DNA from 2 places in the Kitasatospora sp. GAS1066B genome. Region 2 is predicted to be linked to the other one. Evidence: predicted binding sites of a transcription regulator. Region 2 holds the regulator's gene; the other holds the start of a gene.
What was found. Region 2 encodes HrcA, which represses chaperone genes, less so after heat shock. Its sites were predicted from a motif close to TTNGCACTCNGNNNNNCNGAGTGCNAA; they were not measured.

Region 1 (6,482 bases), on a different contig from region 2:
ATCCAGCGCGCGCTGGACACCGCCGGGATCAAGGCGAGCGACCTGGACGGCATCGCGGTCACCGCGGGGCCCGGCCTGGCCGGCGCGCTGCTGGTCGGGGTCAGCGCCGCCAAGGCCTACGCCTGGGCGCTGGACAAGCCGCTCTACGGCGTCAACCACCTCGCCTCGCACATCTGCGTGGACCAGCTGGAGCACGGCCGGCTGCCCGAGCCGACGATGGCCCTGCTGGTCTCCGGCGGCCACTCCTCGCTGCTGCTCACCGGCGACATCACCAGTGACGTGCGCCCGCTCGGCGCCACCATCGACGACGCGGCCGGCGAGGCGTTCGACAAGGTGGCCCGGGTGCTCGGCCTGGGCTTCCCCGGCGGCCCGGTGGTGGACCGGATGGCCCGCGAGGGCGACCGCAAGGCGATCCACTTCCCGCGCGGCCTGAGCGGCCCCAAGGACCCCGAGTTCGACTTCTCCTTCTCCGGCCTGAAGACGGCGGTGGCCCGCTGGGTGGAGGCCAAGCGGCGGGCCGGCGAGGAGGTGCCGGTGGCGGACGTCGCGGCCTCCTTCCAGGAGGCGGTCACCGATGTGCTGACCCGCAAGGCGATCAAGGCCTGCCAGGAGCACGACGTGGACCACCTGATGATCGGCGGCGGGGTGGCGGCCAACTCCCGGCTGCGCGCGATGGCCGAGCAGCGCTGCGAGCGGGCCGGCATCCGGCTGCGGGTGCCGCGCCCGGGCCTGTGCACCGACAACGGCGCGATGGTCGCCGCGCTCGGCGCGGAGATGGTCTGGCGCGACCGGCCGACCTCGGCCTTCGACCTCTCGGCCGACTCCTCGCTGCCGGTCACCGAGGTCTCGGTGCCGGCCGCCCTGCTCGGGCACGGCGACGTGCACGGCGAGGCCTACCGCGCGCTGGACGGCGGGCAGGCGTGACCGAGGCGGTGATGTGGGAGGCCAAGGCGGTCGACGGTCGCGGGGCCGAGCTGCTGGGGTGGGCGCGCGAGCACCTGGCCCCCGCGCTCGCGGCGGCCGAGCGGCTGGAGCTGTTCAGCGCGCCCGGTGGGAGGGTGCTGGCGATCAGCTGGTGGCCGGCCCCGGTCGAGCCGGTGACGCCGCCTGAGCCGCCGTCAGAGCTGCTGGCGCGACCAGTGCATCGCTGGTCCTTCCACCGTGAGTACGTGGCCGAAGCACGGTAGCGTTCCGGGACGAGAGCGCTGGTCGAACACACAACAGCAGGGGGAGCGGGACGCCGTGAAGACCTACCAGAGGAGCCGGCTGACGGCGTGCACGGCGGGCTCGCTCGCCCTGGTCGCCGCCGTCGCGGTCAGCGGCTGCGGCAGCAGTGGCGGGGAGCAGAAGAACGCGGTCGCACCGCAGAGCACCCCGGCGGCCGGGCCGCCGTCGAGCGCCGCGCCGTCGACCGCGGCCACGCCGCCGCCGGCGGCCGGCGACGGTCAGGTGTCGGCCGCGGCCTGGGCCAAGTGGCACCTGCAGCCGCTGCCCGCCGCGCCCGCGCCGCCCGCCGACAAGCCGGTCAAGCTCGGCAGGACCGGCCAGGTCCCGGTGATCAGCGCCATTCCCACCAGCGACAAGGTGGTCTTCGTGACCATCGACGACGGCGAGGAGAAGGACCCCAAGTTCATCGAGATGATGAACGACCTGAAGATCCCGGTCACCATGTTCCTGATGGACGACGCGATCAAGAACGACTACGGCTACTTCAAGCCGCTGCAGGCCGCCGGCAACCACATCCAGAACCACACGCTGCACCACCCGGCGATGAGCACCAAGTCCGCCGTCGTGCAGAAGAACGAGGTCTGCGGCGACCAGCAGGTGCTCAGCCAGCAGTACGGGGCGGCGCCGTTCCTGTTCCGCCCGCCCTACGGCGACGGCGCCAACACCGCCACGCTCAACTCCGCGGTCCAGCAGTGCGGTCCGCGGGCGGTGGTGCTGTGGCGCGAGACGATGCAGATCCACGACATGCAGTACCAGGCCGGCGACAAGAAGTTGAAGCCCGGCGACATCATCCTGGCCCACTTCCGCGGTCCCAAGGACCTCAAGGGCGAGACGATGACCGAGATGTTCGGCGAGTTGCTCAGCCGGATCCAGGAGCAGGGCTTCTCGGTGGCGCGGCTGGAGGACTACATCCAGCCGCCGGCCGGCTGAGCCACCGGCTGAGCCAGCAGCATGGTCGGGGTGTCGGCGACCCGGGTCAGGAAGACCGTCGCCGTGTTCGGCCCCTCGGGCTTCAGCTGCCGGCGCAGCTCCTCCGGGGTCAGCCCGATGCCGCGCTTCTTGATCACCACGGTGCCCACCGCCCGCTGCCGCAACAGGATCTTGAGCTTCTTCACGTTGAACGGCAGCAGGTCGGTGATCTCGTACGCGTGCGCGAACGGCGTCGCGAGCAGCTGATCCGAGGTCAGGTAGGCGATCATCGGGTCGATCAGGGTGGCGCCGAGCCGTGCGGCGACCTCGGCGACCAGGTGGGCGCGGATCACCGCGCCGTCCGGCTCGTAGAGGTAACGGCGCACCGGGCCGGCCGGCGGGTCGGGGAGCCGGCCGCCGGTCAGGGTGTGCGGTCCCGGCAGCAGGGTGGCCCGGTGCGGCGCGCCGGCGGCCGGGGCGGTGCCGAACCAGAGCACCGCCTCCTTGACCTCGCCGTGGTCGGAGACCCACTCCGCCTCCGCGTCCTGGGGCACCGCCTCGTGCGGGATGCCCGGGGCCACCTTGAGCGCGCCCAGCGGGGTGCGGCGGCCGGCCTCGATCGCCCAGGAGAGCGGCGGGGAGTAGGCGGCGGGGTCGAAGACCCGGCCCTTGGCGGTGCGGCGTGCCGGGTCGGTGAAGACGGCGTCGAATCCGTCGACCGCCACCTCGGTCACGTCCGCGCAGCGCACCTCGATCAGCTCGGACAGGCCCAGCGCGGCCGCGTTGGCCGCCGCGACCGCGCAGGTCAGCGGGTCCCGGTCGACCGCGAGCACCGAGATCCCGGCCCGTGCCAGGGCGATCGCGTCACCGCCGTTGCCCGCGCACAGGTCGGCCAGCCGCGCCACCCCGAGCCGGCTGAACCGGGCGGCCCGCCACTCGGCCACGCTGCGCCGGGTGGACTGCTCGACCCCGTTGGGCGTGAAGTACATCCGCGCCGCGTCGTCCCCGAACTTCGGCTGGGCCCGCTGCCGCAGCCGCGCCTGCCCCAGCGCCGCGGAGACCAGCTCCGCCGGGTGCTCCCGCCGCAGCCGGGTGGCCAGCGCCAACTCCTCCTCGGGGGCGTACTCGCGCAGTTCGGTCAGCAGCCGCTGTCCCTGGTCGGTCAGCAGCCGCGCAAAGGTCTCGGTCTCCACCCGCCCATTGTCCAGGTCCGGCGATTCGCCCTGCGCGCCGCTGGCACTCTGGTTGACTGAGTGCTAACCGCGTCCTATGGTCGTTCCTGGCACTCCCCCCAGGGAGAGTGCTAACGCGACAGTATCGGCCTGACCCCCGCGACGGCAGGCCGTCCCTGTCGCTCACCTACCTGTTAGACAACCCCGTAATCTCCGAAGGGGAACTCGGACGTGACCACCGCCAGCAGCAAGGTTGCCATCAAGCCGCTTGAGGACCGCATCGTGGTCCAGCCGCTCGACGCCGAGACCACCACGGCCTCCGGCCTGGTTATCCCGGACACCGCCAAGGAGAAGCCCCAGGAGGGCGTTGTCCTGGCCGTCGGCCCGGGCCGCTTCGAGGAGGGCAACCGTCTTCCGCTCGACGTCACCGTCGGCGACGTCGTCCTGTACTCGAAGTACGGCGGCACCGAGGTGAAGTACAACGGCGAGGAGTACCTCGTCCTCTCGGCTCGCGACGTTCTCGCCATCATCGAGAAGTAAGCAGTCCGGCGGACCTCACGGTCCGCCATCTGGCCCGCCCCGGATCCGTGTCAGTTGTGACAGGGGCCCGGGGCGCGGTTGTTGCTACACCTGACGTCACGTACGCAGATATCCCGAGGAAACGGAATCATGGCGAAGATCCTGCAGTTCGACGAGGACGCCCGCCGCTCGCTCGAGCGCGGTGTCAACAAGCTGGCCGACACGGTCAAGGTGACCATCGGCCCCAAGGGCCGCAACGTCGTCATCGACAAGAAGTTCGGCGCCCCGACCATCACCAACGACGGTGTCACCATCGCCCGCGAGGTCGAGCTGGACGACCCGTACGAGAACCTCGGCGCGCAGCTGGTCAAGGAGGTCGCCACCAAGACCAACGACGTCGCGGGTGACGGCACCACCACCGCCACCGTGCTGGCCCAGGCCCTGGTCAACGAGGGTCTGCGCAACGTCGCCGCCGGCGCGGGCCCGGCCGCCCTGAAGAAGGGCATCGACAAGGCCGTCGCCGCCGTCTCCGAGCACCTGCTCTCCATCGCCCGCGAGATCGAGGGCAAGGACGACATCGCCGCCGTCGCCTCGCTCTCCGCGCAGGACCCGCAGGTCGGCGAGCTGATCGCCGAGGCGATCGACAAGGTCGGCAAGGACGGTGTGATCACCGTCGAGGAGTCCAACACCTTCGGCGTGGAGCTGGACTTCACCGAGGGCATGCAGTTCGACAAGGGCTACCTGTCGCCGTACTTCGTCACCGACCAGGAGCGTCAGGAGGCGGTCCTGGAGGACCCGTACATCCTGATCAACCAGGGCAAGATCTCCTCGATCCAGGAGCTGCTCCCGCTGCTCGAGAAGATCCTGCAGGGCGGTGCCTCCAAGCCGCTGCTGATCATCGCCGAGGACGTGGACGGCGAGGCGCTCTCCACCCTCGTGGTGAACAAGATCCGCGGCACCTTCAACGCGGTGGCCGTCAAGGCCCCGGGCTTCGGCGACCGCCGCAAGGCCATCCTGGGCGACCTGGCCACCCTGACCGGTGCCACCGTCATCTCCGAGGAGGTCGGCCTCAAGCTCGACCAGGCCGGCCTGGACGTGCTGGGCTCGGCCCGCCGCGTCACCATCACCAAGGACGACACCACGGTCGTCGACGGTGCGGGCGACTCCGAGGCCGTCGCCGGCCGCGTCGCCCAGATCAAGGCCGAGATCGCCAACACCGACTCGGACTGGGACCGCGAGAAGCTGCAGGAGCGCCTGGCCAAGCTGGCCGGCGGGGTCTGCGTGATCAAGGTCGGCGCCGCCACCGAGGTGGAGCTCAAGGAGCGCAAGCACCGCCTGGAGGACGCCATCTCGGCGACCCGCGCCGCGGTCGAGGAGGGCATCGTCGCCGGCGGCGGCGCCTCCCTGGTGCACGCGCAGAAGGTGCTGGACGGCGGCCTGGGCCTGTCGGGCGACGAGGCCACCGGTGTCGCCGTGGTCCGCAAGGCGCTCGCCGAGCCGCTGCGCTGGATCGCCCAGAACGCCGGCCTCGAGGGCTACGTCATCACCTCCAAGGTCGCCGAGCTGGACGGCAACCAGGGCTTCAACGCCGCCACCGGCGAGTACGGCGACCTGATGAAGGCCGGCGTCATCGACCCGGTCAAGGTCACCCGCTCCGCCCTGGAGAACGCCGCCTCGATCGCCTCGCTGCTGCTCACCACCGAGACCCTCGTGGTGGAGAAGCCCGCCGAGGAGGAGGCCGCTGCTGGTCACTCGCACGGCGGCCACGGTCACTCGCACTGACCCCTGGTAGCGCGCTGAACCGACGGCCCGGCACCCCCGCTCGAGCGGGGGTGCCGGGCCGTCGGTCTACGCTTGGCGCATGATCGAGGCTCGTCATCTGCGTGTGTTGCGCGCGGTCGCCCGTACCGGGTCGTTCTCCGCCGCTTCGCGGGAGCTGGGGTGCACCCAGCCGGCGGTCAGCCAGCAGATGAAGGCGCTCGAGAAGTCGGTGGGCCTGCCACTGGTGGCCCGCTCCGGGCGCGGGGTGCAGCTGAGCGAGGCCGGCGAGGTGCTGCTGAAGCACGCCTCGGGGATCCTGGCAGGCCTCTCGGCGGCCGAGCAGGAGGTGGCCGCGATCGCGGGGCTGCGGGCTGGGCGGGTCCGCCTGGTCTCCTTCCCCACCGCGAGTTCCACCCTGGTGCCGCCCGCGGTCGCCCGACTGCGCGACGCCCATCCGGGGGTGCGCGTGTCGCTGGTGGAGGCCGAGCCGCCGGAGTCGCTGGCGATGCTGCGCGGCGGCGAGTGCGACATCGCCCTGGCCTTCCGCTACCCGGGCGAGCACCCGAGCAGCACTCCCGCGCACGGTGTGTCGCGTTCGGCCCGGGCCGCCGCGGTGCTGGCCGCCGCCGAGACGGCCGCCGCGGGCGACTGGTCCGAACTGGTGGTGCGTCCGCTGCTCGACGACCCGCTGGTCGGCCTGCTCCCGGTCGGCCACCCGCTGGCCGACCGCACCGCCGAGCAGCCGGTGCGGCTCGCCGAGCTGGCCGAGGAGCAGTGGATCGCGGGCTGCCCGCAGTGTCGCGGACAACTGGTCGAGCTGTGCGCCGAGGCCGGTTTCGCGCCCCGGATCGACTTCGCCACCGACGACTACCCGGCGGTGGTCGGCCTGGTGGC
Region 2 (6,482 bases):
GGTCTCCACCGCCAACTCGCCCCGGTCGCCCTTGGGCAGCGCCTGGACCACGGTGATCCGCGGCTGCGGCTCGGCCTCGGCACGCAGCTCGGCGAGCGCGATGTCCAGCGCGTCCTTGCCCAGCACGGCGCTGACGGTGCCGTGGCCGCCCAGGCCCCGGCCGTCGGTCAGGGTGACCGGCTCGCCGACCTCCAACCGCTTCACGGCGGCCGCGTGCCGCCCCTCGGGTCCGTCCAGTCGGACCACGCCGCCCGGCACGGCGCCGGCCAGCGTCGCACTCTCCACGACGAAGACGGGTGCGGTCATCGCGCGCTTCTCCTAGAAAACGGGTCGGGGTGGGCCGCCAAGGTCCTGGAGGCCCACCCCGAGAGAGTCGGTGACCGCTCAGCGGCCGTTGAAAGCGTCCTTCAGCCGGGAGAACAGCCCCTGCTGCCCCGGCGCGAAGTGGCCCGAGGGCCGCTCCTCGCCGCGCAGCACCGCGAGGCGGCGCAGCAGTTCCTCCTGCTCGGGCTCGAGCTTGGTGGGCGTCTGCACCTCGACGTGCACTATCAGGTCGCCTCGGCCGCCCCCGCGCAGGTGGGTGACGCCCCGTCCGTGCAGCGGGATCGACTGGCCGGACTGGGTGCCGGGCCGGATGTCGACCTCCTCCAGGCCGTCCAGGGTCTGCAGCGGCACCTGGGTGCCGAGCGAGGCGGCCGTCATCGGGATGGTCACCGTGCAGTGCAGGTCGTCGCCGCGCCGCTGGAAGGTGGCGTGACTGGTCTCGGCGATCTCCACGTAGAGGTCGCCGGCCGGGCCGCCGCCGGGGCCGACCTCGCCCTCGCCGGCCAACTGGATCCGGGTGCCGTTGTCGACACCGGCCGGGATCTTGACCGTGAGGGTCCGGCGGGCCCGGACCCGGCCGTCGCCCGCGCACTCCGGGCACGGGGTCGGGACCACGGTGCCGAAGCCCTGGCACTGCGGGCACGGGCGCGAGGTCATGACCTGGCCCAGGAAGGAACGGGTGACCTGGGAGACCTCACCCTTGCCGCGACACATGTCACAGGTCTGCGCCGAGGTGCCCGGGGCCGCGCCCTCACCGGAGCAGGTGGTGCAGGTGACGGCCGTGTCGACCTGGAGCTCCTTGGTGGTGCCGAAAGTGGCCTCCTCCAGGGTGATCTCCAGCCGGATCATCGCGTCCTGGCCGCGCCGGGTGCGCGAGCGCGGGCCGCGCTGGCCGGCGGCGGCGCCGAAGAAGGCGTCCATGATGTCGGAGAAGCCGAAGCCCGCCGCACCCGCGCCGAAGCCGCCCCCGCCGCCGTTCGGCGACAGCGGGTCCCCACCCAGGTCGTAGACCTGCCGCTTCTGCGGGTCGGAGAGCACCTCGTAAGCGGCGTTGATCTCCTTGAACCGCTCCTGCGTCTTCGGGTCCGGGTTGACATCCGGGTGCAGTTCACGGGCAAGGCGCCGGAACGCCTTCTTGATCTCGTCCTGCCCCGCGTCCCGTCGGACGCCGAGTACCGCGTAGTAGTCCGTGGCCACCAAATGCTCCGCTTGTTCTGCCTGTGGAAAGTCCTGCTGCGACTGGTTTGCCTACTAAATCTAGTAGGGGTGCTGCTACGACTCGGCCAGGATCTGCCCCACGTACCGGGCGACCGCCCGGACCGCCCCCATCGTGCCGGGGTAGTCCATCCGAGTCGGGCCGATCACTCCGAGCTTGGCCACGCTCTCATCGCCCGAACCGTAACCGACCGAGACGACAGACGTGGAATTCAGGCCCTCGTACTCGTTCTCCCGACCGATCCGCACCGTCATCCCGCCGTCGGCGCTCTCGCCGAGCAGGCGCAGCAGCACCACCTGCTCCTCCAGGGCCTCCAGCACCGGCTGGATGGTGAGCGGGAAGTCATGACCGAAGCGGGTCAGGTTGGCCGTGCCGGCCAGCATGATCCGCTCCTCGTTCTGCTCCACCAGGGTCTCGAAGAGGGTGGAGAGCACGGTGGAGACGATCGGGCGCTCGGCCGGCTCGAAAGCGGCGGGCAGATCGTCCACCAGGGCGGGGACGTCGGGGAAGCGCTGGCCGCCGGCCCGGGCGTTCAACCGGGCGCGCAGGTCGGCCAGGGTGGACTCGCGGGCCGGCCCCGGGCAGTCGACCATCCGCTGCTCGACCCGCCCGGTGTCGGTGATCAGCACCAGCATCACCTTGGCCGGGGCGAGCGAGACCAGCTCGACATGACGCACCGTCGAGCGGGAGAGCGAGGGGTACTGGACCACGGCGACCTGGCGGGTCAGCTGGGCGAGCAGCCGCACGGTGCGGGCCACCACGTCGTCCAGGTCGACCGCGCCGTCCAGGAAGTGCCGGATCGCCCGGCGCTCGGGGGCGCTCATCGGCTTGACCTCGGCCAGCCGGTCGACGAAGAGCCGGTAGCCCTTGTCGGTCGGGATCCGGCCTGCGCTGGTGTGCGGCTGCTGGATGTAGCCGTCCTCTTCGAGGGTGGCCATGTCGTTGCGCACGGTGGCCGGCGAGACGCCGAGGTTGTGCCGCTCCACCAGGGCCTTGGAGCCCACCGGCTCCTCGGTGCCGACATAGTCCTGGACGATGGCGCGCAGCACGGAGAGCTTGCGCTCGTCGAGCTGGCGGATCTCCAGCCGGCCGACCTCGCCGCCCTTGCCCGCGCGGGCCGCCGAGCTGGCCCTGGCGCTGCTGCGAGCCGGGCGGGCGGCGGGCCCGGACCGACCGGTCGACTGGTCGCCGACCGGGTCACGGCCGCTCTGACGCGGGTCGGAATCAGGTTCGTCGAACATGGCACGCACCTCCCTCTTCGCGCGTTGTCCAGGTACCAGGCCTGCATGGCAAGCACCGTGCCGAGTGGCTCGGCGGGTACTTCGTCGGATCGGGCTTGGCACTCTGCTCTGTGGAGTGCCAAAACCGTACCTGCCAGTGTAAGGCCCGGGTCCGACGGCAGGAACGCCCTGGCCGTGGATGCCGCGCGGATCACTCCGCGTAGCATCCCGCCGGGACGGACGTGACGCGCGACGCGCGAACGCGCCCGACAAGGGTGGTGCCCGCCGCCCGGCGAAGTGGCAGCATCGATAGCAACTGAGACCGAGGCGGGCAGAACCGCCTCGGCGATGGAGATCTGAATGGACAGAGGAGCAGCCATGTCGGCGTCCGGCCCCCACACTCGTTTTGCTCCCGACCGTGGGCTGTCCACGCGGATGGTCACCACGATGTTCCTGATCGGGCTGCTGTACGTCGGCTTCACGGGTGTGCTGATCGTCCTGCTGAGGGGCGCCTGGCCGCTGATCGTGGTGCTGATGGGCGGGCTCTTCGTCGCGCAGTTCTGGTTCAGCGACAAGATCACCGAGCGGGCGATGGGTGCCCACCAGGTCACCCCCGAGCAGTACCCGCAGCTGCACGGCACCATTGACCGGCTCTGCGCGCTGGCCGACATGCCCAAGCCGCGTGTCGCGGTCGCCGACAACGACATGCCCAACGCCTTCGCCACCGGCCGCAACCCGGAGAACGCGGTGGTCTGCGTGACCACCGGCCTGCTGCGCCGGCTGGAGCCGGAGGAGCTGGAGGGCGTGCTGGCGCACGAGCTCTCGCACGTCGCGCACCGGGACGTCGCGGTGATGACCATCGCCGGCTTCCTCGGCGTGCTGGCCGGCGCGATCACCCGGATCGCGCTCTACAGCGGCATGATGAGCGGCGGCAACCGGAACAACAACAACAATGACAACGCCGCGATCCTGATGATCATCATCCCGATCGTCAGCGTGGTGGTCTACGCGATCAGCTTCCTGCTCACCCGGCTGCTCTCCCGCTACCGCGAGCTGGCCGCCGACCGGGCCGCCGCCCAGCTCACCGGCCGGCCCAGCGCGCTCGCCTCGGCGCTGACCAAGGTGACCGGGCAGATCTCCGCGATCCCGACCAAGGACCTGCGCCAGGCGCAGCCCTACAACGCCTTCTTCTTCGCCCCGGCGCTGAACGCCCGCGAGGCGGCCACCCAGCTGATGTCCACCCACCCCAGCCTGGAGCAGCGGCTCGAGCAGCTGGGCAAGATCTCCACCGAGCTGGGTCAGCACTGACCCGCGAACCACCCCTCGAGAAGCACCCTCGAAAGGAACGATCCGTGGGATTCCTGGACGCGCTGCTGGGCCGCAGCAAGCCGGTCAAGCCCGACCTCGACCAGCTCTTCGGTGTGCCCTCCGCCGCCCTGACCCTGGAGGCCGCTGCCGGCTTCACGCCCACCGGACTGGGCTCGGTCTGCTTCGCCGCGGTCGAGGGCGGCGCCTTCGTCGAGGTCGAACGGCAGGTGCGGGCCCTGCTGGACGCCGACACGGCGGGCGGCGGCACGCCGGTCGAGGCCAGCCGGGACGAGTACGGCTACTCCTGGCTGCTCGCCCGGCACACCCCCGACGAGCTGCCCGACCTGGTGAACGACCTGCACGCGGTCAACAGCGAGCTGGAGGCCAACGGTTTCGGCCCGCAGCTGCTCTGCTCGCTGGTCGGCTTCCGCAACGAGGCCGGGCAGTCGCTGGCGCTGGTCTACCTCTACAAGCGCGGCTCGTTCTACCCGTTCGCCCCGATGCCCGGTGGCGGCGAGCGGCGCAACAGCCCGCTGGAGCTGCAGACGAAGGCGATGCTCGCCAACGACCTGCGGCTCGAGGCCGACCTGAGCCGCTGGTTCCCGGTCTGGGGCGCGCCCGGCCTGTGAGCGGCAGTGCGCGATGGTGAGCCGACGGCCCGTCCGATCCTGACGGGCCGTCGGCTTTTCCTATAGTTCCTCCCATGCGCAGCACTCAGTACGGCCCGGACCTCACCCCGCCCTGGAAGCGGCAGCAGCCAGCCACGGAGGTACCCGCCGAGCGGGACCTGGTGGTCGAGGAGGCCGCCACCGGCTTCTGCGGCGCGGTGGTGCGCTGCGAGAAGACCGCCGAGGGCGTGACCGTGACCCTGGAGGACCGGTTCGGCAAGCACCGGGTCTTCCCGCTGGTGCCGCGCGGCTTCCTGCTCGAGGGCAAGGTGGTCACCCTGGTCCGCCCGAGCGGCCCGGCGCCCGCCCGGGGCCCGGCGCGGACCGCCTCCGGCTCGATCGCCGTCCCCGGGGCCCGGGCCCGGGTCGCCCGGGAATCGCGGATCTACGTCGAGGGCCGGCACGACGCGGAGCTGGTCGAGCGGGTCTGGGGCGACGACCTGCGGATCGAGGGCGTGGTGGTCGAGTACCTGGAGGGCATCGACGACCTGCCGGCGATCGTGGCCGGGTTCGGCCCGGGGGACGGGCGGCGGCTGGGCGTCCTGGTGGACCACCTGCTCCCCGGGACCAAGGAGCACCGGATCGCCTCGGCCGTCACCGGGGAGGCCGTGCTGGTGGTGGGCCACCCGTTCATCGACATCTGGCAGGCCGTCAAGCCGGACAGCGTGGGGATCGCCGCCTGGCCCGAGGTGCCGCGCGGGGAGGTCTGGAAGGAGGGCATCTGCCGCCGCCTGGGCTGGCCGGTGGACACCCCGGCGGCCTGGAAGCGGATCCTGGCCTCGGTGAACTCCTTCCGGGATCTCGAGCCGGAGCTGCTGGGCCGGGTCGAGGAGCTGATCGATTTCGTCACCCAGCCGGGGGGCTGACAGCCCGTCAGTCTCGTGCTCAGTCCACCAGATCCCGGACCACCGCGTCCGCCAGCAGCCGCCCGCGCAGGGTCAGCGCGGCGCGACCGGCCGCGAACGGCTCGGCGGCCAGCAGCCCGTCGGCCAGTGCCCGCTCGGCGGCCCGCAGGCCGGTGGCGGTCAGCAGGTCGAGCGGACAGCCCTCGACCAGGCGCAGCTCCAGCAGGATCCGCTCGACCCGGCGGTCCTCGGCCGGCAGCACCTCGCGCCCCTGGGCGGGCGTGCGGCCCTCGGCGAGCGCCCGCGCGTAGGCGGCCGGGTGCTTGGCGTTCCACCAACGCACGCCCCCCACGTGGCTGTGGGCGCCGGGGCCGGCGCCCCACCAGTCGGCCCCCGTCCAGTACAGCTCGTTGTGCCGGCAGCGGGCCTCCTCGTCGGTGGCCCAGTTGGAGACCTCGTACCAGTGGTAGCCGGCCGCGGCCAGCGCCTGCTCGGCGATCAGGTAGCGGTCGGCGTGCACGTCGTCGTCGACCATCGGCAGCTCGCCGCGCTTGATCCGCCCGGCCAGCCGGGTGCCCTCCTCGACGATCAGCGAGTAGGCCGAGACGTGGTCGGGCCCGGCGCCGATCGCGGCCGCCAGCGACGCGCGCCAGTCCTCGTCGGACTCCCCCGGCGTGCCGTAGATCAGGTCCAGGTTGACGTGCTCGAAGCCGGCCGCCCGCGCCTCGGCGACGCAGGCCTCCGGACGGCCCGGGGTGTGGTGGCGGTCCAGCACCTTCAGCACGTGCGGCCGGGCGCTCTGCATCCCGAAGGAGATCCGGTTGAAGCCGCCCTCGCGCAGCTCGGCCAGGTAGGCCGGGTCGACCGACTCGGGGTTGGCCTCGGTGGTCACCTCCGCGTC

Region 1: groES (co-chaperone GroES) is a predicted target of HrcA. The motif match lies at 3,370-3,396, and genes of this name have one in related genera.

What each region holds. Positions count from the first base shown of each region.
Region 1 covers NZ_JBGCCO010000010.1:93,123-99,604, reverse strand. Annotated here, with positions in the region: gene tsaD (tRNA (adenosine(37)-N6)-threonylcarbamoyltransferase complex transferase subunit TsaD) at 1-924, shown strand, start outside; gene ABH937_RS13460 (hypothetical protein) at 921-1,187, shown strand; gene ABH937_RS13455 (polysaccharide deacetylase family protein) at 1,243-2,157, shown strand; gene ABH937_RS13450 (SAM-dependent methyltransferase) at 2,133-3,329, opposite strand; gene groES (co-chaperone GroES) at 3,540-3,848, shown strand; gene groL (chaperonin GroEL) at 3,978-5,609, shown strand; gene ABH937_RS13435 (LysR family transcriptional regulator) at 5,689-6,482, shown strand, end outside.
Region 2 covers NZ_JBGCCO010000006.1:108,495-114,976, reverse strand. Annotated here, with positions in the region: gene ABH937_RS08370 (16S rRNA (uracil(1498)-N(3))-methyltransferase) at 1-306, opposite strand, end outside; gene dnaJ (molecular chaperone DnaJ) at 385-1,521, opposite strand; gene hrcA (heat-inducible transcriptional repressor HrcA) at 1,597-2,781, opposite strand; gene htpX (zinc metalloprotease HtpX) at 3,139-4,068, shown strand; gene ABH937_RS08350 (hypothetical protein) at 4,113-4,697, shown strand; gene ABH937_RS08345 (DUF3097 domain-containing protein) at 4,772-5,602, shown strand; gene hemW (radical SAM family heme chaperone HemW) at 5,622-6,482, opposite strand, start outside.